2 regions of the Neorhizobium puerariae genome follow, and region 1 is predicted to be linked to the other one. Evidence: predicted binding sites of a transcription regulator. Region 1 holds the regulator's gene; the other holds the start of a gene.
What was found. The regulator HrcA, encoded in region 1, represses chaperone genes, less so after heat shock. The targets are predictions, from matches to a motif close to GTTAGCACTCNCNNNNNGNGAGTGCTAAC.
Positions count from the first base shown of each region.

Region 2: a site for HrcA is predicted at 2,014-2,042, ahead of groES (co-chaperone GroES). Genes of this name have one in related genera too.

Region 1 covers NZ_JBHMAA010000015.1:74,377-95,874, forward strand. The annotation lists gene ACFFP0_RS13610 (LysE family translocator) at 1-421, shown strand, start outside; gene ACFFP0_RS13615 (class I SAM-dependent methyltransferase) at 431-1,039, shown strand; gene hemW (radical SAM family heme chaperone HemW) at 1,142-2,320, opposite strand; gene rdgB (RdgB/HAM1 family non-canonical purine NTP pyrophosphatase) at 2,328-2,972, opposite strand; gene ACFFP0_RS13630 (VOC family protein) at 2,981-3,388, opposite strand; gene rph (ribonuclease PH) at 3,638-4,354, opposite strand; gene hrcA (heat-inducible transcriptional repressor HrcA) at 4,588-5,667, shown strand; gene grpE (nucleotide exchange factor GrpE) at 5,786-6,430, shown strand; gene ptsN (PTS IIA-like nitrogen regulatory protein PtsN) at 6,596-7,060, opposite strand; gene hpf (ribosome hibernation-promoting factor, HPF/YfiA family) at 7,142-7,717, opposite strand; gene ACFFP0_RS13660 (hypothetical protein) at 8,032-8,403, opposite strand; gene rpoN (RNA polymerase factor sigma-54) at 8,421-9,977, opposite strand; gene lptB (LPS export ABC transporter ATP-binding protein) at 10,157-10,939, opposite strand; gene ACFFP0_RS13675 (LptA/OstA family protein) at 10,976-11,542, opposite strand; gene lptC (LPS export ABC transporter periplasmic protein LptC) at 11,554-12,222, opposite strand; gene sppA (signal peptide peptidase SppA) at 12,468-13,424, shown strand; gene ACFFP0_RS13690 (integration host factor subunit beta) at 13,451-13,750, shown strand; gene ACFFP0_RS13695 (DUF1049 domain-containing protein) at 13,856-14,191, shown strand; gene ACFFP0_RS13700 (SRPBCC family protein) at 14,213-14,671, opposite strand; gene ACFFP0_RS13705 (RsmD family RNA methyltransferase) at 14,858-15,955, shown strand; gene ACFFP0_RS13710 (TrmH family RNA methyltransferase) at 15,952-16,812, shown strand; gene lspA (signal peptidase II) at 16,809-17,300, shown strand; gene ACFFP0_RS13720 (hybrid sensor histidine kinase/response regulator) at 17,449-19,137, shown strand; gene olsB (l-ornithine N(alpha)-acyltransferase) at 19,237-20,106, shown strand; gene ACFFP0_RS13730 (ClbS/DfsB family four-helix bundle protein) at 20,295-20,852, shown strand; gene ACFFP0_RS13735 (NADP-dependent malic enzyme) at 20,907-21,498, opposite strand, start outside.
Region 2 covers NZ_JBHMAA010000017.1:162,844-172,598, forward strand. The annotation lists gene ACFFP0_RS16440 (bifunctional riboflavin kinase/FAD synthetase) at 1-822, opposite strand, end outside; gene ACFFP0_RS16445 (TIGR01459 family HAD-type hydrolase) at 839-1,687, opposite strand; gene groES (co-chaperone GroES) at 2,101-2,397, shown strand; gene groL (chaperonin GroEL) at 2,456-4,090, shown strand; gene ACFFP0_RS16460 (cation:proton antiporter) at 4,210-5,751, shown strand; gene ACFFP0_RS16465 (DoxX family protein) at 6,070-6,519, shown strand; gene ACFFP0_RS16470 (GFA family protein) at 6,653-7,057, opposite strand; gene hisG (ATP phosphoribosyltransferase) at 7,158-7,856, opposite strand; gene ACFFP0_RS16480 (ATP phosphoribosyltransferase regulatory subunit) at 7,853-9,037, opposite strand; gene hisS (histidine--tRNA ligase) at 9,242-9,755, opposite strand, start outside.

The DNA.
Region 1 (21,498 bases):
ATTCGCCTATCTGGCCCTGAAGATCGTCGGCGGGCTCTATCTCGTCTGGCTCGGGGCAAAGATCTTCCTCGACATCCGAAGGGCGCGGCAGGCGGACGACTTTGCGGCGCAACGCGTCGATGTGCCGCTGAAGACCGCCTATCGCATGGGGCTTGCGACCAATCTGGCCAATCCGAAATCGGCCCTGTTCGTCGCCAGTCTGTTTGCCGCGACAATGCCCGCGGGCACGCCGTTCTTTTATGGGCTTGCGGCGACCGCCGTGATGGTCGTGGTCTCTACCGTGTATTATACCTGCCTGATCGGCCTGATCACCCATCGCAGGGCCGCGGCCGCCTATCTTGGCGCCAAAAAGCGGATCGATCTTGGCGTGGGCCTCATCTTCATGGGGTTTGGAACGAGGCTCCTGTTGTCCTCGAAGTGAGGAGTGGCGATGTCAACCGACAGTGACCCGACGGGGCGCTTTTATGCCGAGAATGCCGCAACCTATGCCGACTGGTTCACGACGCCGAGCTTGAAGCGGCTCGCGGTTTTCCTCGCAAGGCTTGAGCCGGGCGCGCAGGTCCTTGAACTCGGCTGCGGCAATGGGCGTGACAGCGCGGCCATGCTCGAGCGCGGCTTCCGCGTCGTGCCGACCGACGGCACGCCGGAAATGGCGAGCGAAGCCGGAAAACGCCTGGGCATGCCGGTGCGCGTGCTTCGTTTCGAGGATGTCGATGCCGTTGACGCCTTCGACGGCGTCTGGGCCAATGCCTGCCTGCTGCATGTGCCCCGGGCGGGGCTTGCCTCCGTCTTCGGCAAGATCCACGCGGCTCTTCGCCCCGGCGGCGTCTTTTATGCGAGCTTCAAGGCCGGTAAGGCGGAAGGCCACGACGGGCTCGGCCGCTACTACAACTATCCTTCACGGGATTGGCTGCGCGAGACCTACGAAACCCTGCCCTGGGGATCGATCGAGATCGATGCGGTGCATGGCGGCGGTTACGACAACCAGCCCACCGATTGGCTGCATGTGCTTGCGGTGAAGCAGCCATCCTCCTCCTGAGGAGGAGCGGACTGGATATCCGGCATGATCATCGTCCCCGGCGGGCCGTCGGCAGCCCATGCTGTCGACCTTTCCTCCGGAGGTTCGGGGCGAGCCGATCGTTCAGCAGGCCAGATCGGCCACCACGGCGTCCAGGATCAGCATGCCGGACGGCGTGCAGCGCAGGCGGGAATTGCCGAGCCGCTCGATAAACCCGTGCTCCAGCAGGCGCTCCTCGCGGATGGGATCGGGATCCCGGCCGGAAAGCTGCTGCCAGCGGGCGAGATCGACGCCTTCGCGCAGCCGCAGCCCCATCAGCAGCAGCTCGTCGGCCTGTTCCTCGAAGCCGAGCACGTCCTGGTCGATCATGCCGTGACCTTCGCGCTCGACCTGCTCAAGCCATGTCTCCGGGCGCCGTTCCGTCGACGTTGCGATCTTGTTGCGGCCGCGCGTCAGGCGGCCATGCGCTCCGGGGCCGATGCCGGCATAGTCGCCGTAGCGCCAGTAGGTGAGGTTGTGCCGGCTTTCCGCGCCCGGCCGGGCATGGTTGGAAACCTCGTAGGCCGGCATGCTGTGGCGCGCGGTGATCTCCTGCGTCGCTTCGTAAAGGGCCGCGGACTGGTCGCCGTCCGGCACGATCAGCTTGCCCGCCTTGTGCAGGCCGTAGAAGGGCGTGCCTTCCTCGATGGTGAGCTGATAGAGCGACAGGTGGTCCACCGCGTAGGAAATGGCTTCCGTCAGTTCCGCTTCCCAGGCCTCCACCGTCTGGTTCGGCCGCGCATAGATGAGGTCGAAGCTCATCCGCGGAAAAATGTCGCGGGCAAGCCGGATCGCCTGCAGCGCGTCGGCGACGTCGTGCAGCCGCCCGAGGAAGCGGAGATCCGCATCGTTCAGGGCCTGCACGCCGAGCGAAACGCGGTTGACGCCGGTGTCCCGGTAGCCGCGGAAGCGGGTTGCCTCCACGCTTGAGGGGTTGGCCTCCATGGTCACCTCGATACCGTCCGGCACATGCCAGTGCCGGGCGATGCCGTCGAGGATGGCCGAGACCGTCGCGGGGTCCATGAGGGAAGGCGTGCCGCCGCCCAGGAAGATGCTGGTGACGGTCTTCGGGCCGCTCATGCGCCGCATCGTCTCCATCTCCCGCAGGAAGGCGGCGGCAAAACGCGGCTGGTCGACCGGCTTATGGCGCACATGGCTGTTGAAGTCGCAATAGGGACATTTGGCCGCACAGAAGGGCCAATGCACATAAACGCCAAATCCGGGCTCACCGGTATCGGGCAGAAGCGTCGCGGCGGAGTTCAAGGCAGGCTCAGGCCTCCAGGCAGGTTTCGACGAAACGCTTGAAGGCGCGGGCGCGATGGGAAAGCGCTTGGGGCTCGCCGATCTTCCAGCCGTGCTTTTCTTCCGAGCTCATCTCGCCGAAAGTGATGTCATAACCTTCCGGTTGGAAGACCGGATCGTAACCGAAACCCTGCGTGCCGCGCGGCGGCCAGGCGACGGTCCCCTCCACCTCGCCGCGGAAGAATTCCGTATGCCCGTCCGGCCAGGCAAGGCAGAGCACGCTGACGAAACGGCAGGTGCGCTGTTCCGGGCGCGAGGCGCCCCGCTCTTCGAGCGCTTTTTCGACCTTTTCCATCGCCATCTGGAAGTCGCGCGTGCCATCCTCCCGTTCGGCCCAGTTGGCGGTATAGACGCCCGGCGCGCCGTCGAGCGCGTCGATGACCAGGCCGGAATCGTCCGACAGCGCCGGCAGGCCCGAGGCCCTGGCGGAAGCGAGCGCCTTGATCGCGGCATTTTCCTCGAAGGTCGTGCCGGTTTCCTCCGGCTCTTCGAACTTCAGCTCCGCAGCGGATTTCGCCGAAAAGCCGAGCGGGCCGATCAGCTCGGCGATTTCGCGGATTTTCCCTGCATTGTGGCTGGCGACGACGATCGTCTTGGTGTCGAGCTTGCGCATAAAAATTCCTATTCGAGATTCCAGAGCCTGGGCTCCGCGCATTCCAGGCTGTTGCCGGCGGGATCGCGAAAATAGATCGAGCGGGCGCCGTTCGGCCAGCGGAAATCGCTTTCGATGGCAATACCTGCCTTGTTGAGCTTTTCCGCGATCCTGTCAATCGCCTCGCCGCTTACCCTGAAACAGGCGTGTCCCGCCCCGGTTGCGCCGTGCGGCGGCACGAGCAGACTGCCGGCAGGCGGCGGCTTCACCGTTTCCTCCGGATTGAAGATCAGCAGGATGCCGGGGCCGCAACGGAAGAAGACATGCCGGTCGCCGGCGCGGAGGATTTTCTGAAGGCCCAGCACGCCGCCATAGAAGGCTTCCGCGGCGTCGAGATCGTCGGCATAAAGCGAGGTTTCGAGAATGCCTTCGATCATGAAGAGCCACCTGCCGTGTTGAATTGCGTCACCAGGCCGAGGCCCTGGCCATGCCGGCCCGGATATCTGCCCCCATGGGCCTTGTCGCCGGAGCGCTTCCGCTCGCTCCCGGTATTCGGTGGTCGTTCCGGCCTCGGCCGGCAGGCGCATCATGCCCGAGGCTTTTGATGGCGGAACCGAACCCGACGGCGGTACGGATGTCCGGGGATCAGGCAAATGATCCCCTCCGACATCGGGCTTCCAAAGATCTCAGCCGATCGCCTGCTTCTGAAGCGCCACCAGTTCCCGCGTGCCTGCCTGGGCGAGCGCGAGAAGCTGCAGGAATTCCTCCTGGCTGAAGGGCGCGCCTTCCGCCGTGCCCTGCACCTCGACAATGCCGCCTGCGCCGGTCATGACGAAATTGGCGTCCGTCTCGGCGGCGGAATCCTCCAGGTAGTCGAGGTCGATCACCGGCTGCCCGGCGAAAATGCCGCAGGAGATCGCCGCCACATGGTCCTTCAGAACCTTCTCGACCTTGATCATCGAGCGGGTCTCCATCCACTTCAGGCAGTCGTAAAGAGCCAGCCAGCCGCCGGTGATCGAGGCCGTGCGCGTGCCGCCATCCGCCTGGATGACGTCGCAGTCGACCGTGATCTGCCGCTCGCCGAGCGCTTCGAGATCGATGACGGCGCGCAGCGACCGGCCGATCAGGCGCTGGATTTCCTGGGTACGGCCGCCCTGCTTGCCGGCGGCGGCTTCGCGCTTCATGCGCTCGCCCGTGGCGCGCGGCAGCATGCCGTATTCGGCCGTCACCCAGCCCTTGCCGGAATTCCGCAGCCACGGCGGCGTCTTCTCCTCAAGGCTCGCGGTGCAGAGCACATGCGTATCGCCGAACTTGACGAGGCAGGAACCTTCCGCATGCTTGGAGAAATTGCGCTCGAACGAGACCTTGCGCATCTGGTTTGTCTGTCTGCCTGAAGGCCGCATTCTTGTCTCCCTGGAATTCTTGTCTCCGCCTTCTAGAGCAATTCCGGGAAAGGAGTGAAGCGGTTTTCCATCCGGACTTGCGAATCTTTGAGATCCCGGCCGCCACCCGTGAGGAAGAAGCACCTTTCGTTCCCCTTGCGGAGAGGGATCGGCGGGAGCGGATTTTCCCTTTTGCGATAATGGCGGGAATGACTATATTTTCGTGCAGGATCAATGAAACGGTGAAGGATTCAATGGGTTTTCCGGGACCGACGGCCAGGGACAGCGGCTCACTGCTCGACGATCGTTCGCGCGAGATTTTCCGCCGCATCGTCGAAAGCTATCTTGATACCGGCGAACCGCTTGGCTCCCGCAACCTGTCCCGCCTTCTGCCGATGTCCCTCTCGCCGGCCTCGGTGCGCAATGTGATGAGCGATCTCGAGGAGCTCGGCCTCATCTATTCCCCGCATGTCAGCGCCGGACGGCTGCCGACCCAGACAGGGCTGAGGTTCTTCGTCGACGCCTTCATGCAGGTCGGCAATCTTTCGGAGGAGGAGCGGGCCAGCATCGACCGCCAGATCCATCCGGCGGATCGGGACCAGCCGGTCGAAAGCCTGATGGCGGAGGCGAGCTTGATGCTCTCGGGCGCTTCGCGCGGGGCCGGCATCGTCATCACGACCAAGAGCGACCCGGTCCTCAAACATGTCGAATTCATACGGCTGGAGCCCACCAAGGCGCTCGCCGTGCTGGTCGGCGATCACAACCAGGTGGAAAACCGCATCATCGACCTGCCGGCCGGCGTCACATCCTCGCAGCTCACCGAGGCCGCGAATTTCCTCAACGCGCATCTGACCGGCCAGACGCTGCCGGAGCTGCGCAGCGAACTCAAGAAGCTGAAGGACCGGGTTGAGGGCGAGCTTTACGCGCTGTCGCAGGATCTCGTGGAACGGGGCCTCGCCGTCTGGTCCGGCGACAGCGAGGAGGGCAAGCCCAGCCAGCTCATCGTGCGCGGCCGCGCCAACCTTCTTCAGGGGCTTGACGATACCGCCGATCTCGATCGCCTGCGCCTTCTCTTCGACGATCTGGAGAAGAAGGACAGCCTGATCGAAATCCTCGAACTGGCCGAGCGGGGGCCGGGCGTGCGCATCTTCATCGGTTCGGAGAACAAGCTCTTCTCGCTTTCGGGGTCGTCGCTCATCGTCGCGCCCTATCGGGATGGCGAGGATCGCATCGTCGGCGCCGTCGGCGTCATCGGTCCGACCCGGCTCAATTATTCCCGCATCGTGCCGATGGTGGACTATACGGCCCAGCTCCTCGCAAGGCTGTCGCGTTGAGCGCGGCAGGGTGCCGGCATCCAACTTTCCGGCCAAGCCTTGATTTTTTCACCCCAAACCTCGATATCGGGCACAAATCGAAGCCCAGAAATCCAAGTAGGAATAACCGGAGACCGTCATGACCGACGAAACCAAGAAGAACGGACCTGACGCAGCTGCCGCCGAAAGCTCGGCGGAAGCCGTAGCGTCTGCTCTTGAGGACGCGGCCGATCAGAATGCTGCAGAAACGCCGGCCGTCGAGCTCGATCCCCTCGACGCGTTGAAGGCGGAAAATGCCGAGCTGCGCGACCGCTTCCTGCGGCTCGCCGCCGAGATGGACAACCTGCGCCGCCGCACCGAACGCGACGTGAAGGACACCAAGTCCTATGCCGTCGCAAGCTTCGCCCGCGACATGCTGGCCGTGTCGGACAATCTGCGTCGGGCGCTGGATGCCGTGCCGACCGAGATGCGCGCCGGCGCCGATGCGACCTTGACCACGCTTCTCGAAGGCGTCGAGATGACCGAGCGTTCGATGCTTTCGGCGCTGGAACGTCACGGCGTGCGGAGGATCGAGGCGGAAGGCGAGAAGTTCGATCCGAACTTCCACCAGGCGATGTTCGAGATCCCGAACTCCAATGTGCCGAACAACACGGTCGTCCAGGTGGTTCAGGCCGGTTTCACCATTGGCGAGCGCGTGCTGCGCCCCGCCATGGTCGGCGTCGCCAAGGGTGGCCCCAGGTCGGAAGCGCCTGCCGCCGAGACGGCCGGCGAAAAGAAGGCCTGAGGCAAGAAGGCCCGGGAAAATGCCGGGAGCGGGCAATGCGCCTCGCTCCCTGCCTTACCCGATGCATGTCGCGCAAGCGGCATCAGGTCCGAATGACAAAACCGCCCGGAGCCTTTTAGGCTGCCGGGCGGTTTCGCTTCCGTCCCCACGAAATCGTGTCTGCCGTCATGCGGCGTGGTTGGCCTGTTCCTCGTTGAGGAAGGCATAGATCGCCGATGCGGAATCGGTCTTGCGCAGCTTCGCCACCAGTTCCTGGTCGCGAAGCACGCGGGCGATGCGCGACAGCGCCTTCAGGTGGTCCGCGCCGGCGCCTTCCGGTGCGAGTAGCAGGAAGACGAGGTCGACCGGCTCGTCGTCGAGAGCCTCGAAATCCACAGGCGCTTCAAGGCGCGCAAAAATGCCCTTGATCGAGGAAATGCTGCCGAGCTTGCCGTGCGGAATGGCGATGCCATGGCCGACGCCCGTGGAGCCGAGCCTTTCCCGCTGCAGGATGACGTCGAAAATCTCCCGTTCGGCAACACCGGTGAGCTTGGAAGCCTTGGCCGCCAGTTCCTGCAAAAGCTGCTTTTTGGAGTTCACCTTGAGGGCAGGAATAATCGCATCTTGCTGCAGCAAATCTGCCAATGCCATTCTCGTCATCCTTTGTGCCGCAAGAGCGCTTTCGCTCCATGCGAAGAGGAGCGCCGTTTCCGACGCTCTCCTGGAGATTGTTCAGTTCTTGATATTGGTGGAATCGATCCAGCCAATATTGCCGTCGTTGCGGCGGTAAACGATGTTCAACTGCTCCTTGCCGGGGCTGCGGAACAGGAGAACGGGCTCGTCGGTCATGTCGAGCGCCATGACTGCGCTTGCCACAGTCATCGTTTTCAATTGCTTGGAGCTTTCCGCGACGATGGTCGGCGCGAAATCCTCGGGCAGTTCCTCGGCTTCATCCGGTACGCCGTCCATGACGGTATAGGCGACTTCAGCATAGCCGTTCATGTGGTTGCCGGCATGATGATCCTTGAGCCGCCTTTTGTAGCGGCGCAGGCGCTTTTCGATCCGCTCTGCGGCGGCATCGAAACTTCCCTGCGGATCATTCGCTTCTCCAGCCGCATGCAGCACGATCCCGGTATCGAGATGCACCTTGCAGTCGGCAGAAAAGCGTGAACCGGATTTTTCCACGATGACCTGGCCTGCGTACCCCCCGTCGAAGTACTTTGTAACCGCCTCACCGATCTGCTCCTCGATCCTCTGACGGAACGATTCGCCAATTTCCATATGCTTACCGGATACGCGCACACTCATGGAATTTTTCCTTCTTGTCGTGACTTGCGTGTTTCAGTCTACGCCAAGCCGACCCCTCATCCAAGCCGTTCGCATGCGACAAAACCAAATTGCTGCAATCAATGCCTGCTGGATGGCGGGACATGCTTTTGCCGCGTCCCGTGCAGTTGCGGCGGGCTTCTAACCTTCGGTGCCGGGAATGTCAACGGCTGCTGGACCCGGGATTTCTACGTAGTTTGTCGGATGCTCAGGCCGCCCGGCTACAGCATCGGCCAGAGGATCGGAATCGGTTTTCGGAAAGCACGATGCGCCGGTTCAGGAGGTTGGAGCGTCCTTCATGTGTCCATTCGGGCGCATGGCGCTCTCAGTACGATCGCCTTCATGGCCGCATGTTCGTTGTGGAAGCGGCGGACGGTCTCGATCTCCCCGGCCGTGCAGCCGAGCAGGAGCTTGATCTCGCTGTCCTTCTTGGCGAGATCGACGGTCAGGGCGATCGCAACCAGAGCCGCCGGCCTGAGCGAACCGCGCCATACGTCGATGCCTCCGCCGTCCATCGACGTCGTCCCGTCCAGGAAACCGTAGTCCAGGGGATAGACGAGATCGGGATAGCGGGGATGGCGGCTTCCGGCCGGCCGGTCGATCGTAAGCTCCGTCGTCGCGATCAGCGCCTCGAGCGTTTCCCAGAAGGCTGCGTCTTCGTTCTGCATGTCTGCCGGTGCCTGCCTCAGAAAGCCGCGACCTTGGCAATCGCCCGCTTTTCCCTGCGGCGCTGGACCGAGGAGGGGATGTTCATCGCCTCGCGGTATTTCGCCACGGTGCGGCGGGCAAGTTCCACGCCGCCCCGCTTCAGGCTGATGACGATGTCATCGTCGGAAAGCACTGCATCCGGCGTTTCCTGGGCGATGAGCTGGCGGATGCGATGGCGCACGGCCTCCGCCGAATGGCTGTCGCCGCCTTCCTCCGCCGAGCCGATCGACACGGTGAAGAAATATTTCAGCTCGAACAGGCCCCGCGGCGTTAGCATGTATTTGTTGGACGTGACGCGGCTCACCGTCGATTCATGCATCTTGATCGCTTCGGCGACGGTCTTCAGGTTGAGCGGCCGCAGGTGGTCGACGCCGTGCATCAGGAACGCGTCCTGCTGGCGGACGATCTCGGCCGCCACCTTCATGATCGTCTTGGCCCGCTGGTCGAGGCTGCGCGTCAGCCAGTTGGCGTTCTGCAGGCATTCGGAAAGGAAATTGTGGTCCTCGCCGTTCTTCGGGCAATTCTTCGAAACCGTCTGGAAATAGGCCTGGTTCACCAGGACCCGCGGCAGCGTGTCGGGATTGAGCTCGACCATCCAGCTTCCGTCGAGTGCCGCGCGCACGACGATATCCGGCGAGATCGTCTCCGAGACGCCGCTTTCGAAGCCGGCGCCCGGCTTCGGGTTGAGCCCGCGGATTTCCGCCAGCATGTCGATCAGGTCCTCGTCGTCGACACCGCAGATCTTCCGGAGCGAGGCGAAATCGCGCTTGGCGAGCAGTTCGAGATGCCTGACGAGCGCCTCCATGGCCGGGTCCAGCCGGTCCTTGAGGCGAAGCTGGATCATGAGACATTCGCTGAGCGAGCGGGCGAAGACACCGGGAGGATCGAGCGTCTGCAGCTTGCGAAGGATCGCCTCCACCTCCTCGGAATGCTTGCCGAGCCGGTCGGCGATCTCCTGCGTGCCGCCCTGCAGGTAGCCGGCCTCGTCGAGCTGGTCGACGAGATGCTGGGCGACCAGCCGGTCTCCCGGACTGGTGATCAGGAAGGGAATCTGCTGGTTCAGGTGGTCGCGCAGGGTCACCTGGCCCGCGACGAAGTCGTCGAGATCGTAATCCTCTCCCGCTTCCCCGCCCGGCATTGATTTCCACTGGCTGAGCAGTTCCGGCGCATCGGCCCGCCGGGCCGGGCCGTCATCGGGAAAGACGTTCTCGAAGCCCGTATCCAGGCCTTCGCCGAGCCGTTCGGCGGTGACCGGCGAGGAGCTTTCGTACCAGTCGCCGTCGTTCGCCGTGGAGACCGCCGCATCGTTGCCGTCGCCGGCCGCGAAGGAGATGTCGCTCTCGAAGCCTGTTTCGGCGCCGTTTTCGGCATCGCCTGATGCAAATTCGAGCAGCGGGTTCTTTTCCACTTCCTGCGCGATGAACTGGTTGAGCTCGAAATGCGTCATCTGCAGCAGCTGAATCGACTGCATCAGCTGCGGCGTCATCACCAGCGACTGGGTCTGCTTCAGGAAAAGGCTGGCGGATAAACCCATGGCGGACGCGAAACTCCTTGCAATCCCCTTGTGGCACCCCTTCGCGAGGAAACGGACACGCCTTCAGTCACGCCGCTCAGATGGCTGAATTTGCATCTGGCACGAGAATTGCTTTTTTAATGGGTTTGGTCAAGCGCCGCGGTGCGGGGAAGTAAACTTCTTTGCCGCACCGGGGTTGTCTAGAGGCTGAACTTGTCGCCGAGATAGAGGCGGCGGACATCCGGATTGTTGACGATATCGTCGGCCCGGCCATGCGTCAGCACCTCGCCCGCATGGATGATATAGGCCCGGTCGATGAGGCCCAGTGTCTCGCGGACGTTGTGGTCCGTTATCAGAACTCCGATCCCGCGTGCCGTCAAGTGGCGAACGAGGTTCTGGATGTCGGAGACGGAAATCGGGTCGACGCCGGCAAACGGTTCGTCCAGCAGCATGAAGGCCGGGTCGGTGGCGAGCGCGCGGGCGATTTCCAGACGCCGGCGTTCGCCGCCGGAAAGCGCCACGGCGGCGGACTTGCGAAGCTGGCCGATGTGGAATTCCTCGAGAAGCTCGTCGAGCTTCTTCTCCCGCTTGTCCTTGTCGGGTTGGTGTACTTCCAGCACGGCGCGGATGTTCTCCTCCACCGTCAGGCCGCGGAAGATCGAGGCCTCCTGCGGCAGGTAGCCGACGCCGAGGCGCGCCCGCCGGTACATCGGCATGTGGGTGACCTCGTTGCCGTTGATGGCGATCATGCCCTCGTCGACCGGGACGAGGCCGGTGATCATGTAGAAGCAGGTGGTCTTGCCGGCGCCGTTCGGCCCCAGCAGCCCGACGGCCTCGCCGCGGCGCACGACGAGCGACACTCCGTTGACGACACGGCGCGTGTCATAGGTCTTGGAAAGGCCGTGCGCGACCAGCGTTCCCTCGTATCGCGCTTTGTCGCGTGCAACGAAGGGTTCTGGCGCGGACGGCTTCCTTGCCGACAGACTGGAAAGCAGCGGTATTTTCACGTTTGACGTCTATTATTGCTTCGGTTGCTGCTGCTGCCGCGATTTCGGGTCGAGCATGATCTCGACGCGTCCGCCGCAGGCGTCGAGCTTGGCCTGTCCGGTTTCCATCAGCACCGTCAGCTTGCAGCCCTTGAAGACGTTCGGTCCTTCGGACAGCACGACCTGCTTGCCCGACAACACGAAAGTCTGGCTCGCCATGTCGAACTCGCCCTTTTCGGCGGTGGCCTGCTGCGTGCCGGAGCTCAGGAAAACGGTATCGTCGAGGAAGATCTTGTCGATATTGGCATTGCCCGAGGTCACGGATGCGCCTTCGCCGGTGTAGAGCACCGTCATCTTGCCGGCCTTCATCGTGGTCGTGCCCTGCACGACCTGCACGTTGCCGGTGAAGAAGGCCTTCTTTTCCTGTTCCTTGATCTCGAACTGGTCGCTCTGGATCTGGATCGGCTTGTCGTTGGAAAGCTTGAGGCCCTCCATCTGGCTGGTGGTCGACTGGGCGTGGGCGGTGGCGGCAAGACAGGAGAACAATCCTGCCGCGAACAGAACTGCGGTATTCCGGATAGGAAGGCGGCGATGCGTCATGGCGGCGGGGCCTATTTGCCTTGGTTGCGGATGGTGGCAGGGTCGAGATGGAGGCGAACCTGGCCTGTGAACGTGATGGTGCGTCCCTTATCTGTTATCTTTAAAGAGTCTGCAACAATCGAACCTTCATTCATCGAAATGTCGACCGGGTCGCGCGTGTCCATCAGGCCGGCATTGACGTCGAGATGCGCGGACTTGAAGCGGGCGGTGATGCCGTTGCTGAGGTTGACGTCGAAGGGCGCGGTGAGATCGAGCATGTCGGCGCCGCGGTCGAAATCGGCTCCGGTTGCGGTCACCCGCGCGATCACGTCGTCGTTGATCGGCACGGCGGCCTTCACGTCCTCGAGCGTGATCTTGTTCGGGTTCTCGATATCCTGCAGCGCCCGGGTCGCGGTCATCGAATAGTTGATGCCGTCCTTGTTGCGGCCGGAGATGGCCGGGCGCTCCATGACGATCTTGCCGTTCTCGATGCGGGCGTTCTCGATCGAGAGGTTCTCCGGCAGGTAGGCGCGGATGATCGAGACGCCGATGAAGAGCGCCGAGATGACGAGCGCGGCGATGGGCAGCAGGATTTTCAGCTTCCGCACCAGAGCGGAATGGGCAAGCGCCGCCTGATAGGCGTCGAGATTTGGCTCGAACGCCGCCACAAGGCCTGCCGTCTTTCGAATGTGCTGCAGCATGGATGCCGGACTTTTCCTTAGATCTTGGCCCTTCCGCACGCCGTTCCCGGGCCGTCTCCGGAAAGGAGACCGGCGCGCGCAGGCCGTGCTTTGCCCGCCAATATGGTTTTTATTCATCAACAAACAATAACGGACAACATAAAAACGTGATGTGCCCTCCTACAAAACGCGCTAGAGAGCCTATCGAGGGTGCTCGACCCAGCAAATCGCCCGCGCATCGGGCCCGCGTATCGGGAAGGTGTTTCATGGATCAAATGGCAATTGCCGACCGGCGCTCGCTGCGCCGCAAGCTCAGCTTCTGGCGTGTCGTCGCCCTCCTCCTGCTGATCGGCATCGGGTTTGCGTTCTACCGGGTCGCTCTCGGAGACGGCGCCGGCGCGGCCGTGCCGCATGTCGCCCGCATCGAGATCTCCGGCATGATCACCGATGACAAGGAACTCCTGGAACGGCTGGAGCGGATTGCCGACAGCAGCCAGGCCAGGGCGCTCGTCGTCTCGATCTCCTCGCCCGGCGGCACCACCTACGGCGGAGAGCGCATCTTCAAGGCGATCCGCAACGTGGCTGCGAAAAAGCCGGTCGTCTCCGATATCCGCACGCTTGCGGCGTCCGCCGGCTATATGATCGCGACCGCCGGCGACCAGATCGTCGCGGGCGAAAGTTCGATCACCGGTTCGATCGGCGTGATCTTCCAGTATCCGCAGATCGACGAGATGATGAAGAAGATCGGCGTCTCGCTGGAGGAGATCAAGTCGGCGCCGCTGAAGGCCGAGCCCTCGCCCTTCCATCCGGCGAGCGAGGACGCCAGGACGATGATCCGCAACATGGTGATGGACAGCTACGGCTGGTTCGTCGATCTCGTCGCCGACCGCCGCAAGCTGCCGCGCGAGGACGTGCTGAAGCTTGCCGACGGCACGATCTTCACCGGGCGCCAGGCCCTCGGCGTCAAGCTCGTCGACAAGCTCGGCGGCGACGACGATATCCGCGCCTATCTGGAGTCGCGCGGCGTTTCGAAGGATCTGCCCGTCGTGGAGTGGAAGCAGCGTTCTTCCTCCTCGTCCTTCTGGCTCGCAGGCGCCCTTGCCGAATTCGTGAGGCAGACCGGTCTCGGCCAGGCGATCGCGCCCGAGACATTTCGCGCATTCGGCGCGGACAAGTTGTTTCTTGACGGTCTGGTCTCGGTTTGGCAGGTTGGGCGCGGTTGAAAATCTAAACTTTTCAGGGGGCAACCGTGATCAAGTCTGAATTGGTACAGATCGTTGCAGCTCGCAATCCGCATCTCTACCACCGCGATGTCGAGAACATCGTCAATGCTGTGCTTGATGAGATCACAGATGCCCTGGCGGGCGGAAATCGCGTCGAATTGCGCGGTTTCGGCGCCTTTTCGGTCAAGAACCGCCCCTCGCGCTCCGGTCGCAATCCCCGCACCGGAGAAAGCGTTTTCGTCGAGGAGAAATGGGTTCCCTTCTTCAAGACCGGCAAGGAATTGCGCGAGCGCCTGAATCCCGGCCTTGCGGATGAGGACGATTGATCCTCCCGGCCGCGGCCTTCCGCCGCCCTTGAAAGCCCGTAAACCGTACCTATTCTGCAACAGACGCCGTTCGAACGGCGGAATGGCTGCTGCCGGGAGATGCCGATGGATAAGCTCAAAAGGATCGTCAGCCTTGTGATCTTCGTGCCGCTCGGCATCGTGCTGATCGTACTTGCGGTGGCCAACCGCCAGACCGTCACGCTGGCGCTCAATCCTTTCCGCCCGGAAGACGGGGTCCTTGCGGTCAGCGGTCCGTTCTTCCTGTTCCTCTTCCTCGCCGTCCTGCTCGGCATGCTGGTCGGCGCAGCGGCCACATGGCTCAGCCAGGGCAAATACCGCAAGCAGGCGCGTGTCGAGGCGAAAGAGGCCGTCAGATGGCAGAGCGAGCACAAGGCGGCCCTGGCCGGCCGGGCCGCCCCGTCGCAATTGCCCGCGAAATAACGGCCTGCGAAACCGGAAAGCTCAGGCCTGGCCGTCGGCCCTGGCGACGACGGCCTTGCTGAAATCCGCGAAGAATTGCGTCGCGAGCTTCTGCGAGGTCGAATCGATCAGCCGTGAGCCGAGCTGGGCGATCTTTCCGCCGACCTGCGCCTTGGTCGCATAACGCAGCAGCGTGTCGGCGCCGTCTTCCACCAGCGTCACGCTTGCCGAACCCTTGGCGAAACCGGCGATGCCGCCCTTTCCCTCGCCGGAGATCGTGTAGCTTTCCGGCGGGTTGATGTCGGAAAGGGTCACCTCGCCGGTGAAGCTCGCCGAGACCGGGCCGATCTTCAGCTTCACGGTGGCGGCGAGTTCGGTCGGGGATTTCTGCTCCAGGCTCTGGCAGCCCGGAATACACTGGCGGAGGATTTCCGGGTCGTTCAGTGCCTGCCAGACCACTTCGCGGGGCGCCGCGATACGTTCTTCACCGCCCATATCCATGTGCTGATCCTCCCTGGAACACGTCGGCAATCATATTGCAGCGGCGGATGTTTTTGCCAAGGGGGACGTGAGGCGGACAGGCCGTCCGCCAAGAAAACCCCGGGCGTCACCGGCGCATGGCTTTGAAGAATGCGCGGCAGATGCTATCTGCTGCCTCACGAAGAAGAACCCAGGCGGATGAACGCATTGAAGAACAAGGAACGGCGGCCGGGTGAGAAGACCCGGCCGGAGGCCGGCAACCGGCAGGGGCGGGGGCATGCCGCCCCGTCGAGGCCGGCGGTCCGGCCGCAGGAGAAGGCCGCAAAACCCGCCGCGACGACGCCGGCCGAAAACCGGCCGCTGATCGCGCGCACCGGCGAGCTGCCGGCCGAGCGCGTGCCGGTTATCCTGGAATCCTCGGGCGCGGGCGATTTTCATCTGATCGACAGCGGAAAGGGCCTCAAGCTCGAGCAATACGGGCCATACCGCATCGTCCGTCCCGAGGCGCAGGCGCTCTGGCAGCCGTCCCTGCCTGCCCATGTCTGGGAAAAGGCGGATGCCGTCTTCACCGGCGACACCGACGAGGACGGCATGGGACGCTGGCGTTTTCCAAGGGAGGCGCTTGGCGAGAGCTGGCCGCTTTCGCTGCTCGGCGTCGATTTCCTCGGCCGCTTCACGGCCTTCCGCCATGTCGGCGTCTTCCCGGAACAGATCGTCCACTGGGACTGGATGAAGGCGCGCATCGAGGAGGCCCGGGGCGGGGCGGGGCGGCCGGTCAAGGTGCTCAACCTTTTCGGCTATACCGGCGTTGCTTCGCTTGTCGCTGCGGCGGCCGGCGCCGAGGTCACCCATGTCGACGCCTCGAAGAAGGCGATCGGCTGGGCGCGCGAGAACCAGGCGCTCGCCCGGCTCGACAGGGCGCCGATCCGCTGGATCTGCGAGGATGCCATGAAATTCATCCTGCGCGAGGAACGCCGCGGCAACCGCTACGACATCATCCTGACCGACCCGCCGAAATTCGGCCGTGGCCCGAACGGCGAGGTCTGGCAGCTCTTCGATCACCTGCCGCTGATGCTGGATATCTGCCGGGAGCTGCTGTCTGCGAAGGCGATCGGCCTTGTCCTCACCGCCTATTCCATCCGGGCGAGCTTCTATTCCATCCACGAACTGATGCGCGAGACGATGCGCGGGGCAGGCGGCGCGGTGGAATCGGGCGAACTCGTCATCCGCGAGGCGGGGCTTGACGGCAAGGGCCGCGGCCGTGCGCTTTCCACCTCTCTCTTCAGCCGTTGGGTGCCTGCATGATCGACGATTTCCAGAAATCGGGGCCAAGGCGGGTGGGGCAGGTGAAGGAAGTCACCTCGCTCGCCAACCCGATCATCAAGGATATCAAGGCGCTTGGCAACAAGAAGGACCGCGAGGAAAGCGGAACCTTCATGGCCGAGGGCCTGAAGCTCGTCATCGATGCGCTGGAGCTCGGCTGGTCGATCCGTACCCTTGTCTACGCCAAGGCCGCCAAGGGCAAGCCGCTGGTCGAGCAGGTCGCGGCAAGGACCGTGGCGCAGGGCGGGCTGGTGCTGGAGGTCAGCGAGAAGGTGCTGTCATCGATCACCCGCCGCGACAATCCGCAGATGGTGGTCGGGATTTTCGAACAGCGCTGGAAACGGCTCGATGACCTGAAGCCGGCAAGCGGCGAGACCCTCGTGGCGCTCGACCGGGTGCGCGATCCCGGCAATCTCGGCACGATCATCCGCACGGCGGATGCCGCCGGCGCGTCGGCCGTCCTGCTGGTCGGCGAATGCACCGATCCCTTTTCGCTGGAAACCGTGCGCGCCACCATGGGCTCGATCTTCGCCATGTCGGTCGTCAAATGCTCGGCCGGGGAGTTTCTCGCCTGGCAGAAGAGGTCCGACGCGCAGGTCGTGGCGACCCATCTCGCAGGCGCCGTCGATTACCGCACCGTCGACTACGCGAGGAAGCCGGTCGTCCTGCTGATGGGCAACGAACAGTCCGGCCTGCCGGACAATCTCGCCGGCGCGGCCGACCGCACCGTGCGCATCCCGCAGCAGGGCAGGGCCGATTCGCTCAATCTCGCGGTCGCCACCGCTGTCATGCTTTTCGAGGCGCGCCGCCATCTGCTGACCCTGGACGAGAAGAAATGACCGAACGCGCAGCCTTTCTCTCAAGACCGCTGGTGGCCCTGATCGTCATCGTCGTTGCGGTGGTCCTCGACCAGGCGGTGAAGATCGCCGTCGAAGCCTATCTTCCCATGGAAGAGGCCGTGCCGCTGCTTCCGGTCCTGGCTCTCTACCGCACCTACAATCTCGGCGTCGCCTTTTCGCTGCTCTCCGGCATGGAGCGCGAATTCATCGTCGGCATGCGGGTCCTCATCGTCGCATTCGTGCTCTGGCTCTGGCGCAGGACCCCGAAGGACCGGCCCTTTGCCCATGCCGGCTTCGCGCTGATCATCGCAGGCGCGATCGGCAACCTCATCGATGGGTTCGTCTACGGCCATGTGATCGATTATATCCTGTTTCACACGGCGACCTGGTCGTTCGCGGTCTTCAATCTGGCGGACAGCTTCATCACCATCGGGGCCGGGCTGGTCATCCTTGACGAACTTCTGGGGCCAAAAAAGATTGATCAGTAAATTTTTACCGGATTGATCTAAGGAATGGGAAAGAAACGCCGGTAGTCTTTCCCGCATGCGCGACATTGCCGAAATACATGACCGTATTACCAAAGCGTTCGCGTCTCCTGCCTCGGCCGATACAGCCGAATCGGCGGCCGAACAGGTCGTGCCCGCGTTGGGGCTGCGCCTGACGGACGACCGAAACCGGTCCTCAGGCGCGATAACCGCTCTCTTTTCCCGCGCGTCTGGATGGTTCCGCCGGCGCACCGTCGCCCGGCTCCATCACGCCTGGCAGGAGGCGGAGGCCGCCAGCGCGGCCAAATCCCGCCAGATCGCCACCGTCGTCCATGAAATCCGCACGCCACTGAACGGCATCCTCGGCATGACCCATCTGCTCGGCCAGACGAAGCTGACGGCGGAACAGCAGAATTACCTGAGCGGCATCCGCCAGTCGGGCCACGCGCTCGCCCAGCTCGTGGAAGACCTTCTCGACTATTCGACGCTGGAGGCCGGCCGCTTCCGGCTGAATAACCGCGCGGAAAACCTGCGCCACCTGATCGAGAGCGTCGTCGAGATGCTGGCGCCCCGCGCGCATGAAAAGCGCATCGAGATCGCCGCCACCGTCGCGGCCGACCTGCCCGATCTTCTCGATTTCGACCCGGCGCGCATGCGGCAGGTGCTTTTCAACGTCATCGGCAACGCGGTGAAGTTCACCATTGAGGGCGGCGTGCTGGTGCGGGCCTTCATCGAGAGCGGCGTGGTCGCCATCGCCGTCGCCGATACCGGTCCCGGCATGACCGCCGAGGAACAGGCCCGGATCTTCGGGGAATTCGAGCAGGCCGGCACCGCGGAAGCGCGCAGCGGCGGCACCGGCCTCGGGCTCGCCATCGCATCGCGCATCCTCACCGAATTCGGCGGCTCGCTTTCCGTCGCCAGCCGCAAGGGAACCGGCACGACCTTCACCATCCGCTTTCCGCTGCACCTGGCGGAAGCGGCCCAGTCGGGGGCGATCGAAAGGAACCAGTTGCTGGCCCGCTCGCGCGTCCTGCTTCTGGCGCCGGAAGGACCCGCCGCCACCGCGACCGTCTCGACGATCCAGACGCTCGGCGGCCGTTGCCGCCATGTGTCCAGCACCGCCGACGCGCAGGCGCTGATCGACCGGGAGGCGGGCGGTTCCATGCCGTATACCGATCTGATCGTCGACCACCGGCTCGCATCGGACTACGCCAACGAGAAGGCGCATGCGCCGCTCCATCGCATCCTGCTCGTCAACCCGGAGGAAAGAGCCTCCCAGCCGCAGGATTTCTTCGACGCCTGGCTGATCCGGCCGCTTCGGGAGAAATCGCTGATCGACGTGCTGAGCGGCCGGCTGAGGGGGTTCCGCACGCGCGACGTGCTCAGCGACGTCCAGCCGCCCCCGCCGTCCGCCGAGGCGCGAAATGCCGCGGGGCTCGACGTGCTCCTCGGCGAGGATGATCCCGTCAGCGCGATGCTGATTCGCGCCATCCTCGGAAAGGCGGGGCATCGCGTCCGCCTTTCCGAGGATTTTCCGGCGATGATCGACGCCGCATCGAAGCAGGATATCCGGCCGGATCTCATCATTTCCGACATGCACATGCCCGGCGGCAGCATTTTCGATCTCCTTTCGGCGATACGTGACGAGAGCAGCCCGGATACGGGCCTGGCCGTTCCGGTGATCGTGCTGACCGGCGAGAGCAGCGAAGCGGTCCATCGCGAGGCGCTTCTCGGCGGCGCCTGCCGCGTGCTCGGCAAGCCGGTCGATCCGCTAAAACTTCTTGAGGAAATCCGCGCCCTGGGTCTTCTTCCCGACACGGAACGTCAACAGGTCCGTTGACGGGATCATCCGCGGAACATATTGTGACAACAGCTGTCACGTTCTTGTCGCAGAGACGTGATTTATGGCGGTGATCCAACCGGTACGGGAAGAATCACCGTGACAATTGAACTCCTGAACCGTGAATTGACCCCTGAAACAAACCAGGCAGCGGCACCCACACTGAGCGGCGATGTGCTGGGCCGTATAGGCACGCTCGAAACCCGTCTGGCGCGCAACGATCGGGAGATCGATGCCGCACAGGCGGTTCGTTATCGCGTATTCGTCGACGAGATGAATGCGACCCTGAACCCGGACGCGATGCGCAGCCATCGCGACATCGACGCCTACGACGCGATCTGCGACCACCTTCTGGTCGTCGACAACGCCATCGAAGGCGATATCGAAGACCAGATCGTCGGCACCTACCGCCTGCTGAGGCAGGAAGTGGCGCTCGCCAACGGCGGCTTCTATTCGGCATCCGAGTTCGATATCGAACCGCTGCTCGCCCGCCATCCGGACAAGCAGTTCATGGAGCTCGGCCGCTCCTGCGTGCTGCCGGATTATCGCACCAAGCGGACGGTGGAACTGCTCTGGCAGGGCAACTGGGCCTATTCGCTGAAGCACGGCATGCACGCCATGTTCGGCTGCGCATCCTTCGCGGGCACCCAACCGGAAGAGCATGCGCTGGCGCTTTCCTTCCTGCACCATACCGTTCTGGCAAAGGGTGACTGGGCCGTGTCCGCCCGTCCGGAACTCCATTGCCAGATGGATCTGATGCCGCCCGAGGCCGTCAACGCCCGCAAGGCGCTGACCACGCTGCCGCCGCTGATCAAGGGCTACCTGCGTCTCGGCGCGATGATCGGCGACGGTGCGGTGGTGGACCACGCTTTCAATACGACCGACGTTCTGGTCGTGCTGCCGATCGCCTCGATCTCCAGCCGCTACGTCAACTACTACGGCGCCGACGCGGGCCGTTTCGCGAGCTGAGGGTTATCCGGGGCCTGTCGACGGAAGCAGGCCGCTCGCCTCCTGAACCGCGCATGCCAGCCTTTTGAATCCACGCATCGTGCTTTCCGAAAATCGGTTCCGGTTTTCGGGCCGATGCTGTAGGCCATTCATTCCGGGGCCAGCCGCGTCCGGGCGACGCGGGCAAAGGCGACCGCAGAAAAAAGACCATGGCCGTCCCTCAGAACAAAGACGAACTGCTCAAGGCTATCGATTCGAGTTTCGCCAGACTCCTGAAAGAGCTGGAGGCGGTTCCGCCGGATTTGGTCGAAGAGCCCGGCATGGAAGGCCATGCGCAGGGAACGCGGATGAGCGTTTCCGATCTGGTCGCCTACCTGATCGGATGGAACGAACTCGTCCTGAAATGGCTGGAAAGGGATGCCGCCGGACAGCCGGTCGATTTCCCCGAAACGGGTTTCAAGTGGAACGAACTCGGCAGGCTCGCGCAGAAATTCTACCGCGATTACCGGGGCATCGCCTTCGACGGCCTGCTTGAACGTCTCGGCGCGGCAAGGGCGCGGATCGTCTCCGTCATCGAGAGCTGCGACAACGACGGCCTTTACGGACGCCCATGGTATGGGAAATGGACGATGGGGCGGATGATCCAGTTCAATACCGCGTCGCCCTACGACAATGCGCGCGGCCGCCTGCGGACGTGGCTGAAGGCGAAGGGCGTCCCGCGAAAGCGGCAGGTTCCGCAGGCAGGATCGCGAAAGCCGGAAGGATGAGATCCGGCGGCCCGGACGGAAGGCGGGAGCGCCGAACGCGCTCCCGTTCCGGGTTCAGGAGCCGGCGTTGTAGGCCGCGATCGCCGCCATGTTGACGATGTCGGTGTCCTTCGCGCCCATCGAGGTGATCTGGACGGACTTGTCGAGGCCGACGAGCAGCGGGCCGATGACCGTCGAGGCGCCGAGTTCCTGCAGCATCCGCGTCGAGATCGAGGCGGAATGGATCGCCGGCATGACGAGCACGTTGGCGGTGCCGGAAAGGCGGCAGAACGGATACTGTTCCATGCGGTGCGGATTGAGCGCCACGTCGGCCGCCATCTCGCCGTCGAATTCGAAATCGACGCGCCGCTGGTCGAGGATCTTCACTGCCTCGCGTACCCGTTCCGAGCGCTCGCCGATCGGCTGCCCGAAGGTGGAATAGGCGAGCATCGCCACGCGCGGCTCGTAACCCATGCGGCGCGCGAGCCGGGCGGCTTCGACGGCGATGTCGGCGAGGTCCTCGGCGCCCGGCATGTCGTGGACGGCGGTGTCGGCCACGAAGATCGTCCGGCCCCGGGCGACCACGAGCGAGACGCCGATGACCCTGTGCCCGGGCTTGGCGTCGACGCAGCGGCGCACATCCTGCAGCGCGGTCGCATAGTTGCGG
Region 2 (9,755 bases), on a different contig from region 1:
TTCGCCGTAGAGGCTGCCGGAAAAGTCGAAGACATAGGTTTCGAGCAGCGGGGCGCCGTTTTCCGTGACCGTCGGGCGGCGGCCGTAGCTTGCGACGCCGTCGTGGAGCGTGCCGTCCGGGCGGCGGAAACGCACCGCATAGATACCGGCCTTCAACTCGGCTTCGGGCGGAAGCCGCATGTTGGCCGTGGGGAAACCGAGCTGCCGGCCAAGCTTCTCGCCGCCGATCACCTCCGCCTCCACCGTATAGCGGTAGCCGAGCAGGCCGGCGCAGGCCGCGACATCCCCCCCGGCCAGCAGGGTGCGGATGCGGCTCGACGAAATCACCTCGGCATTCTCGTCGCGGAAGGCATCGACCAGCGACACCTCGAACCCGTGCCTGACGCCGGATTCCATCAGGAAAGCGGGGCCGCCTTCCCTGCCCTTGCCGAAATGGAAATCGAAACCGGTGACGACGGCGCTGGCGGAGAGCCAGTCGACCAGGATCGTCTGGATGAATTCCTCGGCCGAGCGGGTCGCGAACTCCCTCGTGAAAGGGTATTCGATCACCGAGCGGAAGCCCATCGCTTCCAGGAGCCGCGCCTTGAGCGGCGCCGGCGTCAGGCGGAAGACCGGCTCCTCCGGGCGGAAAACGGTCCTCGGATGGGGCTCGAAGGTCAGCACCAGCGCCGGCACGCCACGCTCGGCGGCCAGCGACAGCGCCCGCTCCAGGACGCTGCGGTGCCCCCGGTGCACGCCGTCGAAATTGCCGATCGCGATCACGCCGCCCTTCAGCGCCTCGGGCAGCGGTTCCTTCTTCTCATTGCGGTGGAATACGGTCATCGGAGCGACTTCCGGTTCAGGCCAGGCGAGGCATCCAGTATTTCGGCGCGGCGTTTTCCGCTTTCAGCCAGGCGTTCAGGATCGCCTCGTCGGTCTGGCCGTTGACGGTATATTCCGCGACATGGATGCCCCCGCTGATATAGAGCAGGTCGAGGCCGTATGCGAGTGCGCCGCGCACGTCGGTCGGCATGCCGTCGCCGATCGCCAGAACGCGGTCCATCGAGAAGTCGCCGCGCACTTCGCGGGCGGCATCGATCGTCGCCTCGTAGATCGGCCGGTGCGGCTTGCCCGCCACCCGGGTCTTGCCGCCGAGCTGTTCGTAATAGGCGGCAACCGCGCCGGCGCAGGGAATGATGCGATGGCCTCGCTCGACCACGAGATCCGGATTGGCGCAGATCAGCGGCACGTCGCGCTTTGCGAAACCGGTCAGCATGTCCGTATAGTCTTCCGGCACTTCCTTCTCGTCGTCGAAGAAGCCGGTGCAGACGATGCAATCCGCCTCGCCGGCCGGGACCACGTCCACGCCGAGGCCGTCGAACAGGTTGAGGTCACGCTCGGGCCCGATCAGGAAAACCTTCTTCGGACCGTCGGCGATGAGGTGCCGGGTCACATCGCCGGAGGTGACGATGCGGTCATAGGTTTCGTCCGGAACGCCGAGCGCGCGCATCTGCTGGATGACACCCGGCGCCGGACGCGGCGAATTGGTGATCAGCACGACCGTGGCGCCGGCATTGCGGGCGGCGGCCAGCGCCCTGCAGGAATGCTGGAAGGCCTCGACGCCGTTGTGCACGACGCCCCAGACGTCCGACAGGACGACGTCGTATCCGCCGATCACTTCGCTCAAACTGCCGATACGCTTTGCCATATGTCCGTCCTGTGCCTTCAAGTTCCCGGTGACATGGCAAACCGCCCGGGAGATTACAAGCAAAAAGCTCCCCGAACTGCGCCGCGCCGCCCGGGTGTCATTTTTGCGCCGCACCACATCGGCGCGGGGGCATGCCTTTCTTCCACCAAAGTCCGGTGCATGATCCCGACCCGCGCGGTGGCCTCGAGGGCGCCGCCAGCCACCCGCCCGGCAGGCGCCGGCCGGCATCCGTCCCGTTAAGCTTGTTTTGCATCATCGGCGGGGCTGTCTTGAAAATTTCGAGGCCGTTCTTGACTCAACCGGCCGTCACCCTTATCTCCGCCTCCGTTAGCACTCTGCGGAGGCGAGTGCCAACAAGCCAAGCGATACGGGTCCGCTGATCCGTCAATGTCATTTGATCGAGGGATTAGACAATGGCAAGCACCAATTTCCGCCCCCTGCACGATCGCGTCGTCGTTCGTCGCGTCGAGTCTGAAGAAAAGACCAAGGGCGGCATCATCATTCCCGACACCGCCAAGGAAAAGCCGCAGGAAGGCGAAATCGTCGCCGTCGGTTCCGGCGCCCGCGATGAATCCGGCAAGGTCGTCGCGCTCGACGTCAAGGTCGGCGACCGCGTCCTCTTCGGCAAGTGGTCCGGTACCGAAGTCAAGCTCAACGGCGAAGACCTTCTGATCATGAAGGAAGCCGACATCATGGGCATCATCGGCTGATCCAGGCCGGTCATTCCATCACGAAATCCGCTGACACCTCTTTTCAGGAGTTCTCAAAATGGCAGCTAAGGAAGTAAAATTCGGCCGCACCGCGCGCGAAAAGATGCTGCGTGGCGTCGATGTTCTCGCTGACGCAGTCAAGGTAACGCTCGGCCCGAAGGGTCGTAACGTCGTCATCGACAAGTCCTTCGGCGCTCCGCGCATCACCAAGGACGGCGTATCGGTCGCCAAGGAAATCGAACTGGAAGACAAGTTCGAGAACATGGGCGCCCAGATGGTCCGCGAAGTCGCTTCGAAGACCAACGACATCGCCGGCGACGGCACGACGACTGCAACCGTTCTCGCCCAGGCCATCGTCAGGGAAGGCGCCAAGGCCGTTGCCGCCGGCATGAACCCGATGGACCTGAAGCGCGGCATCGACCTCGCCGTCGCTGAAGTCGTCAAGGATCTCCAGGCCAAGGCCAAGAAGATCAACACGTCGGAAGAAGTCGCCCAGGTCGGCACGATCTCCGCAAACGGCGAGCGCCAGATCGGCCTCGACATTGCCGAAGCCATGCAGAAGGTCGGCAATGAAGGCGTGATCACCGTCGAGGAAGCCAAGACCGCCGAGACCGAACTCGAAGTCGTCGAAGGCATGCAGTTCGACCGCGGCTATCTTTCGCCCTACTTCGTCACCAACCCGGAAAAGATGGTCGCCGACCTGGAAGACGCCTTCATTCTCCTGCACGAGAAGAAGCTCTCCAACCTCCAGGCGATGCTCCCGGTTCTCGAAGCCGTCGTCCAGACCGGCAAGCCGCTCCTGATCATCGCTGAAGACGTCGAAGGCGAAGCCCTCGCGACCCTCGTCGTCAACAAGCTGCGCGGCGGCCTCAAGATCGCTGCCGTCAAGGCTCCGGGCTTCGGCGACCGCCGCAAGGCCATGCTGGAAGACATCGCCATCCTGACCGGCGGCACCGTCATCTCCGAGGACCTCGGCATCAAGCTCGAGAACGTCACCCTCGACATGCTCGGCCGCTCCAAGAAGGTCTCAATCTCCAAGGAAAACACCACGATCGTCGACGGCGCCGGCGCCAAGTCGGACATCGAAGGCCGCGTCAACCAGATCAAGGCCCAGATCGAGGAAACCACCTCCGACTACGACCGCGAGAAGCTCCAGGAGCGTCTCGCCAAGCTCGCCGGCGGCGTTGCCGTCATCCGCGTCGGCGGTGCGACGGAAGTCGAAGTCAAGGAAAAGAAGGACCGCATCGACGACGCCCTCAACGCGACCCGCGCGGCCGTTCAGGAAGGCATCGTACCGGGCGGCGGCGTAGCCCTGCTCCGTTCGGCATCCAAGATCGCCTCCAAGGGTGCAAACGACGACCAGGAAGCCGGCATCAACATCGTCCGCAAGGCGCTGCAGGCCCTGGTTCGCCAGATCGCCGAAAACGCCGGTGACGAAGCTTCGATCGTCGTCGGCAAGATCCTCGACAAGAACGAAGACAACTACGGCTACAACGCCCAGACCGGCGAATATGGCGACCTGATCCAGCTCGGCATCGTCGACCCGGTCAAGGTTGTCCGCACGGCCCTGCAGAACGCAGCTTCGGTTGCTTCCCTGCTGATCACCACCGAAGCCATGATCGCCGAGCTGCCGAAGAAGGACGCTCCGATGCCGGCAATGCCGGGCGGCGGCATGGGCGGCATGGATTTCTAAGAAATCCTTACCAGCCATTGCGAAAGGGCGGCCCTCGGGTCGCCCTTTTTCTTTTGCGGCCGTCTTCGACAGGCGGAACACCGCTGACAACGGCCACGGCGGCCGGTACAGTCGAGGTCATGAGCTTTTTCGAGAGCCTGCTGGTCCTGTTGCTTGTCGCGGTCGTGCTGCTGCAGATTTCGCGCCGCCTTGCCGTGCCCTATCCGTCCATGCTGGCGCTCGCGGGCGCGGCCGTCGCCCTCGTGCCGGGCATGCCCTACATTTCGCTCGAACCGCAGACGGCGCTGGCGCTCTTCATCGCTCCGGCGCTGCTCGACGCGGCCTTCGATTTTCCGATCGGGATTGCGCGGCGCTTCTGGCTGCCGCTCCTCGTCTTCGCGGTCGGCGGGGTGGTGGTCACGGCCGCCGCGGTCGCCTGGGCCGGATGGGCCATCGCCGGCCTGCCCATCGCCGCGGCACTCGCGCTCGGGGCGATCGTCGCGCCGCCCGATGCGGCGGCGGCGACGGCGGTCCTGTCGTCCATGGCCATTCCACGAAGCACCGACACCGTGCTGCGGGGCGAGAGCCTGTTCAACGATGCGGCGGCCCTGCTGATCTTCGATGCCGCACTTGCCGTGCAATCCGCCGGGCATCTCGACGGGCCGGTCGCGCTGCATCTCACGCTCGCGGTGCCGGGCGGCATCCTGCTCGGGATCGTCGCGGCGTGGCTGGTGAGGCACCTCTACAGGTTCGTGACGGGCACGCTCGGAGGCAACCTCCTCCAGTTCGTCCAGACCTTCCTGCTGTGGATCGCCGCCGCGCGGCTCGGGCTGTCGGCGGTGCTTGCCATCGTCGCCTTCGCGATGATGCTTGCCCGCAACGACGGCGGGCGATCCTCGGCCCGCATGCGCGTGCAATCCTACGCGGTCTGGAGCGCCGTCGTCTTCGTGCTCAATGTCATGGCATTCCTGCTGATGGGCATGCAGGTTCGCGATATCGTGGGCAACATGCCGGCCGATCACCTGGGGGAGGCGATCCGCTTCGCCCTTCTGACGGTCGCCATCGTCATCGTCACCCGTTTCGCCGTCTGCGTCGGGTTCAATCGCGCGCATGCCTGGCATGCCCGCCGCAAGGGCAGGCCCGAACCCGCGACCATGACGCAGGCGCTCCTCGCAGGCTGGTGCGGCATGCGCGGCCTCGTGACGCTCGCCACCGCCTTTGCCCTGCCGGCCTCGTTTCCGGAACGCGATACGGTCGTGCTGACCGCGTTCGCCGTCGTGCTCGCCACGCTCGTGGTGCAGGGGCTGACGCTCACGCCGATCATCCGCTGGCTCGGCCTCGACCGCCGCACGGAGGGGCATGGCGAGCTTGCCGCGCGGCGAAGCGAGATCGCCCGCGCCGGCCTTGCGAAACTCGACGGCGCCCAGGAGGAGGAAGCCGAACTGCTCCGCGCCAAGTTCCGGCTCGAACAGCAGGCGATCACAGACGCTGCGGGCATCGCATCGCTCGAAACCTACCGCCGGCTTGCCCTGGCGGCGATCGCCGCGCAGCGCGACGAACTCGACAGGCTGCGCGCGGCGCATCAGGTGAATGTCGACGAATACAATCTCCTGCTGGAGGAGATCGACTGGCGCGAACTCTCCGTCCTGCCGGAAGATGCGCGCCGGATCGAGGAGATCTGAGTTCCGTCAATCCCTCCCGAGCGCAAGCGACGAAGCCTGCCGCGGCGGGGCGCAGCGATCACCTGCGGGCCGGAAGCCCCGAGAGAACGCCGAAGGCCACGCGAATGCGGAGCGACTTTGTGCAAGATCCAATGAGGTTCCGCATTCGCACGGGCGCTCCTTCTCTGGACAAATGTCAAGCTGCGCCTATATCGTTCATCATTAGAAGACAAAGTGTCTATCATCGTTCATCTTCCAGACACGAACGAAAACAGGCAAATAAGCCTCCAGAAAATTCAACCGCCTGTCGAACCACAGACATCGATCCGGAGATCTGAAATGTCCTCTACCGCCAACAGCTCCCTGCTTCTCGCAGGCCGCGTCCTTCTCGCCATCATGTTCATCGCGGCGGGCTTCCAGAAGCTCGTCGATCCGTCCAGCACGGCCGGCATGATCACCGGCGCCGGCCTCCCGGCCGCAACGCTGCTCGCCTATGTCGCCGGCATTTTCGAACTCGTCGCCGGCCTTGCCGTTCTGACCGGTTTCCAGACGAAGATCGCCGCCATCCTGCTCGCGCTCTTCTGCCTGTTCACCGCCTTCGTCTTCCACAACGGCGTGATCAACATCCCCGGTTTCGCACCGGAGGCCAACGGCCTTCTGACCGTCTTCAACGGCCTTATCTTCTGGAAGAACGTGTCGCTCGCAGGCGGTTTCCTGGCTCTTGCCGCTGCCGGCGCCGGCGCCTATTCGATCGATGCCCGCCGCGGTTCGGTCGCAATTACCGCCTAAGCTTTCTCCATTCCCTGCCCACGATCTGTTCCGCCGGACCCTGAAAGTCCGGCGGTTTTTCGTTTCGGGTCGCTGTTTCAAGCGTGCCGCAGCCGCAAGACCGCCGCGCGCCTTGAAGCTACCGGCCCCGGGATCAGTCCCTCTCGTGCACCGGCAGCTCGGCGATCTCCGCAAGCCATGCCGGGGCGGAACGGCACCAGACCTGCCGCAGGGGCTTCACGTCCATCCGCTGGTCGATGCTTCCCCAGCGGATGCCCCACACCTTCGACGCCTCGCCCTCGCCGTTGACGAAGAGCTGCGAACCGCATTCGGGACAGAAATACTGCTGGCGGACACGGCCGCTGTCGGCCACCCGCCGGTACATTTTCGGCTCGTTTCCCGTCAGTTTCAGGTCACCGTCCTGCACCACGGCGGTCACGCGGAACGGCGAGCCGGTCAACTTCTGGCAATCGGTGCAATGGCAGATCACGACCCGCCGGGTGTCGAGCTCCGCCTCATAGGTCACAGAGCCGCAATGGCATCCGCCGGTCACATGCATGCATCTTTCCTCCCTTTTGGAACTCCGAGGCGCAAGAACGCCCCGAATGCCCCTGCAAGGCCGCCCTCCCGAAACGGTTCACGCCTTCGGGCGACAGGCCTCAAAGCGCGGCGCGCACGGCCTCCGCGATCCTGGCCACCCGCGGGTCCTCCTCGTGGCCCGGCTTGCGCGCCCTCACCAGGCAGGCCTCGGATTTCAGGATCACTCCGTCCGACAGGATCTTCAGGTGGTTCGCCCTGAGCGTCGAGCCCGTCGAGGTGATGTCGACGATGATATCCGCCTGACCGGCCGCCGGAGCACCCTCCGTCGCGCCCAGGCTCTCGACGATGCGATAGAGCTGGATGCCGTGGCTCCCCGAAAAGAACTGCTGGGTGAGCCGCCAGTATTTCGTGGCGATCGCCAGACGCCGGCCATGACGGGCGCGGAAATCCGCCGCCACGTCGCCGAGATCGGCCATGGTCTCCACGTCGAGCCAGATTTCCGGCACGGCGACGACCACGTCGGCCTGGCCGAAGCCGAGCCGCGCGCAGAATTCCACCCGCGCGTCCGCGCCGGACATGCCTTCCCGGACGAGGTCCTCGCCGGTGACGCCGAAATCCACGGCGCCGTTCGCAAGCTCCCGGGCGATCTCGGAGGCCGACAGATAGGCGATCTCGACGCCTTCCATGCCCTCGATACGGCCACGATAGGAGCGATCGTTGCCAACGGCGGAAATAGCAAGCCCTGCCCGCCCGAAGACTTCGACGGTGCCGTCCTTGATGCGCCCCTTGGACGGCAGGGCGATGGTGATTGCGTTCATGATGAGGTCTTTTCTGCGCGCGGCGGTTCTGCCCGGAAACCGGGCTCCACTTTTCGGCCCGCGACAGCGGACCTCGCAGCCTCGATCCGGTCGAGCCAGAGCGAGAAGCCCACGGCCGGGATGTGCTCCCGCGCCCCGAGCAGGGTCAGAAGCCGGTCGAAACGGCCGCCGCCCGCCAGAACCGCGGCCGAACCCGCCTCCGTCACTTCGAAGACGAGGCCGGTATAATAATCGAGCGGGCGGCCGAAGGCGGCGCGATAGGTCATGCTCGCAAGATCGGCGCCGGCATTGGCGAGCGCCGCGAGCCGAGCGTCGAAAAGCGCGATCGCCGGCCCAAGCTTCAGGCCGGCGGCATCCGCGAAGCCCGCCAGCGCCGCCGGAGCGTCGGCAACCGGCAGCCTGAGCGTCAGGAACTCCCGCAGCAGAAGGAGAGCGGTGCCATCGAGGCGGGTTTCGGCCAGCTCCAGCTTTTCCTTGAGCCGCCTTGCGATTTCGGCCGGCGAGCGGCTGGCATTGGTCGAATAGCCGGTCTCCTCCATGGTGCGGTCGATGCGCGCCACCAGCTCCGCCTCGTCGCCGGAGGAAATCAGTGCGGCGATCGCGGGATCGAGACCGGCGACCGGCTGCGGCCGGGCAAGCCGTTCGAGAAGCGCTTCGAGATGTTCCATGTCGCCGAAGGCATGGATCAGCCGCCGCTGCCAGCCGAACGGCAGGCCGAGCGCCTTGACGACCGCCTCGAACACCGCCTGGTCGCCGAGCGTCAGTTCCAGCTTCCGGCCGGGCAGCAGCACCTTCAATATGCCGGCCGCATCGCCGATGGCGCGCGCATCGGCGCTGGCAATGTCCTTGTCGCCAAGGTCCTCGATGCCGGCCTGGTAGAATTCGTGGGCGCCCTCGCGACGCTGGCGAAAGACCTCGCCGAGATAGGAATAGCGCTTGGGCGTGCCGGTCGCCGTCTCGATGTGGCGCAGGCAGACGGGAATGGTGAATTCCGGACGCAGGCAGAGGTTCGCGCCGGTCTCGCTCTCCGTCAGGAAGATGCGTCGGCGCAGGTCCTCGCCCGCCATGTCGAGGAAGGGTTCGGCCGGCTGGATGACGGGCGTGTTCACCCGCTCCGTCCGCCGGGCGGCAAATTCGTCGAGAAGGTCTCCGGAAAACTCCGGCATGTCGATCAGGGGCATTGGATCACTCCCTGCCGATCAGGATACCCCCCTCTGCCCTGCCGGGCATCTCCCCCACAAGGGAGGAGATCACAAGCGGCACGACCATTATTGCTAAAGGGCCGTGGCGAAGGGCGAGACGTCAGATAGGAGGCGGTGGACCTGCGCCCAGCCGATCTCTCCCCTTGTGGGGAAGATGCCCGGCAGAGCAGAGGGGGGTGAAGCTCAGACATTTCTTGCCCGCCGCCGATCCTCCGCCTGCGCGGCAAGAATTTCCTTCACCTTGGCGACGAGATCGGCCTCGGCCACGATCTCCTGCGCCACCCGCGCCTCGCGCCAGGCCGCATTGTCCTCGATCTCGCCCGCGAGGCGCTTGCCTTCGATCAGGTCCTTCAACTGCACCACGCCCTGAGCGCGCTCGTCGCCGCCCTGGATGATGGCGATCGGGCAGCCGCGGCGGTCGGCATATTTCAGCTGATTGCCGAACTTCTTCCAGTTGCCCTGGTACATCTCGGCGCGGATGCCCTCGGCGCGCAGCGCCTGGGTGAAGCGCTGGTAGCGGCCCATGCTCTCGACATCGCCGTCCATGACGGTGACGAGAACCGGCGCGATCACCTCGTCCTCGCCGAGCTTGCCGAGGTTCTTCAGCGCCGTCATCAGGCGCGAGACGCCGATCGAAAAGCCCGTGGCCGGAACCGGCTGGCCCATGAAGCGCGACACGAGCCCGTCATACCGCCCG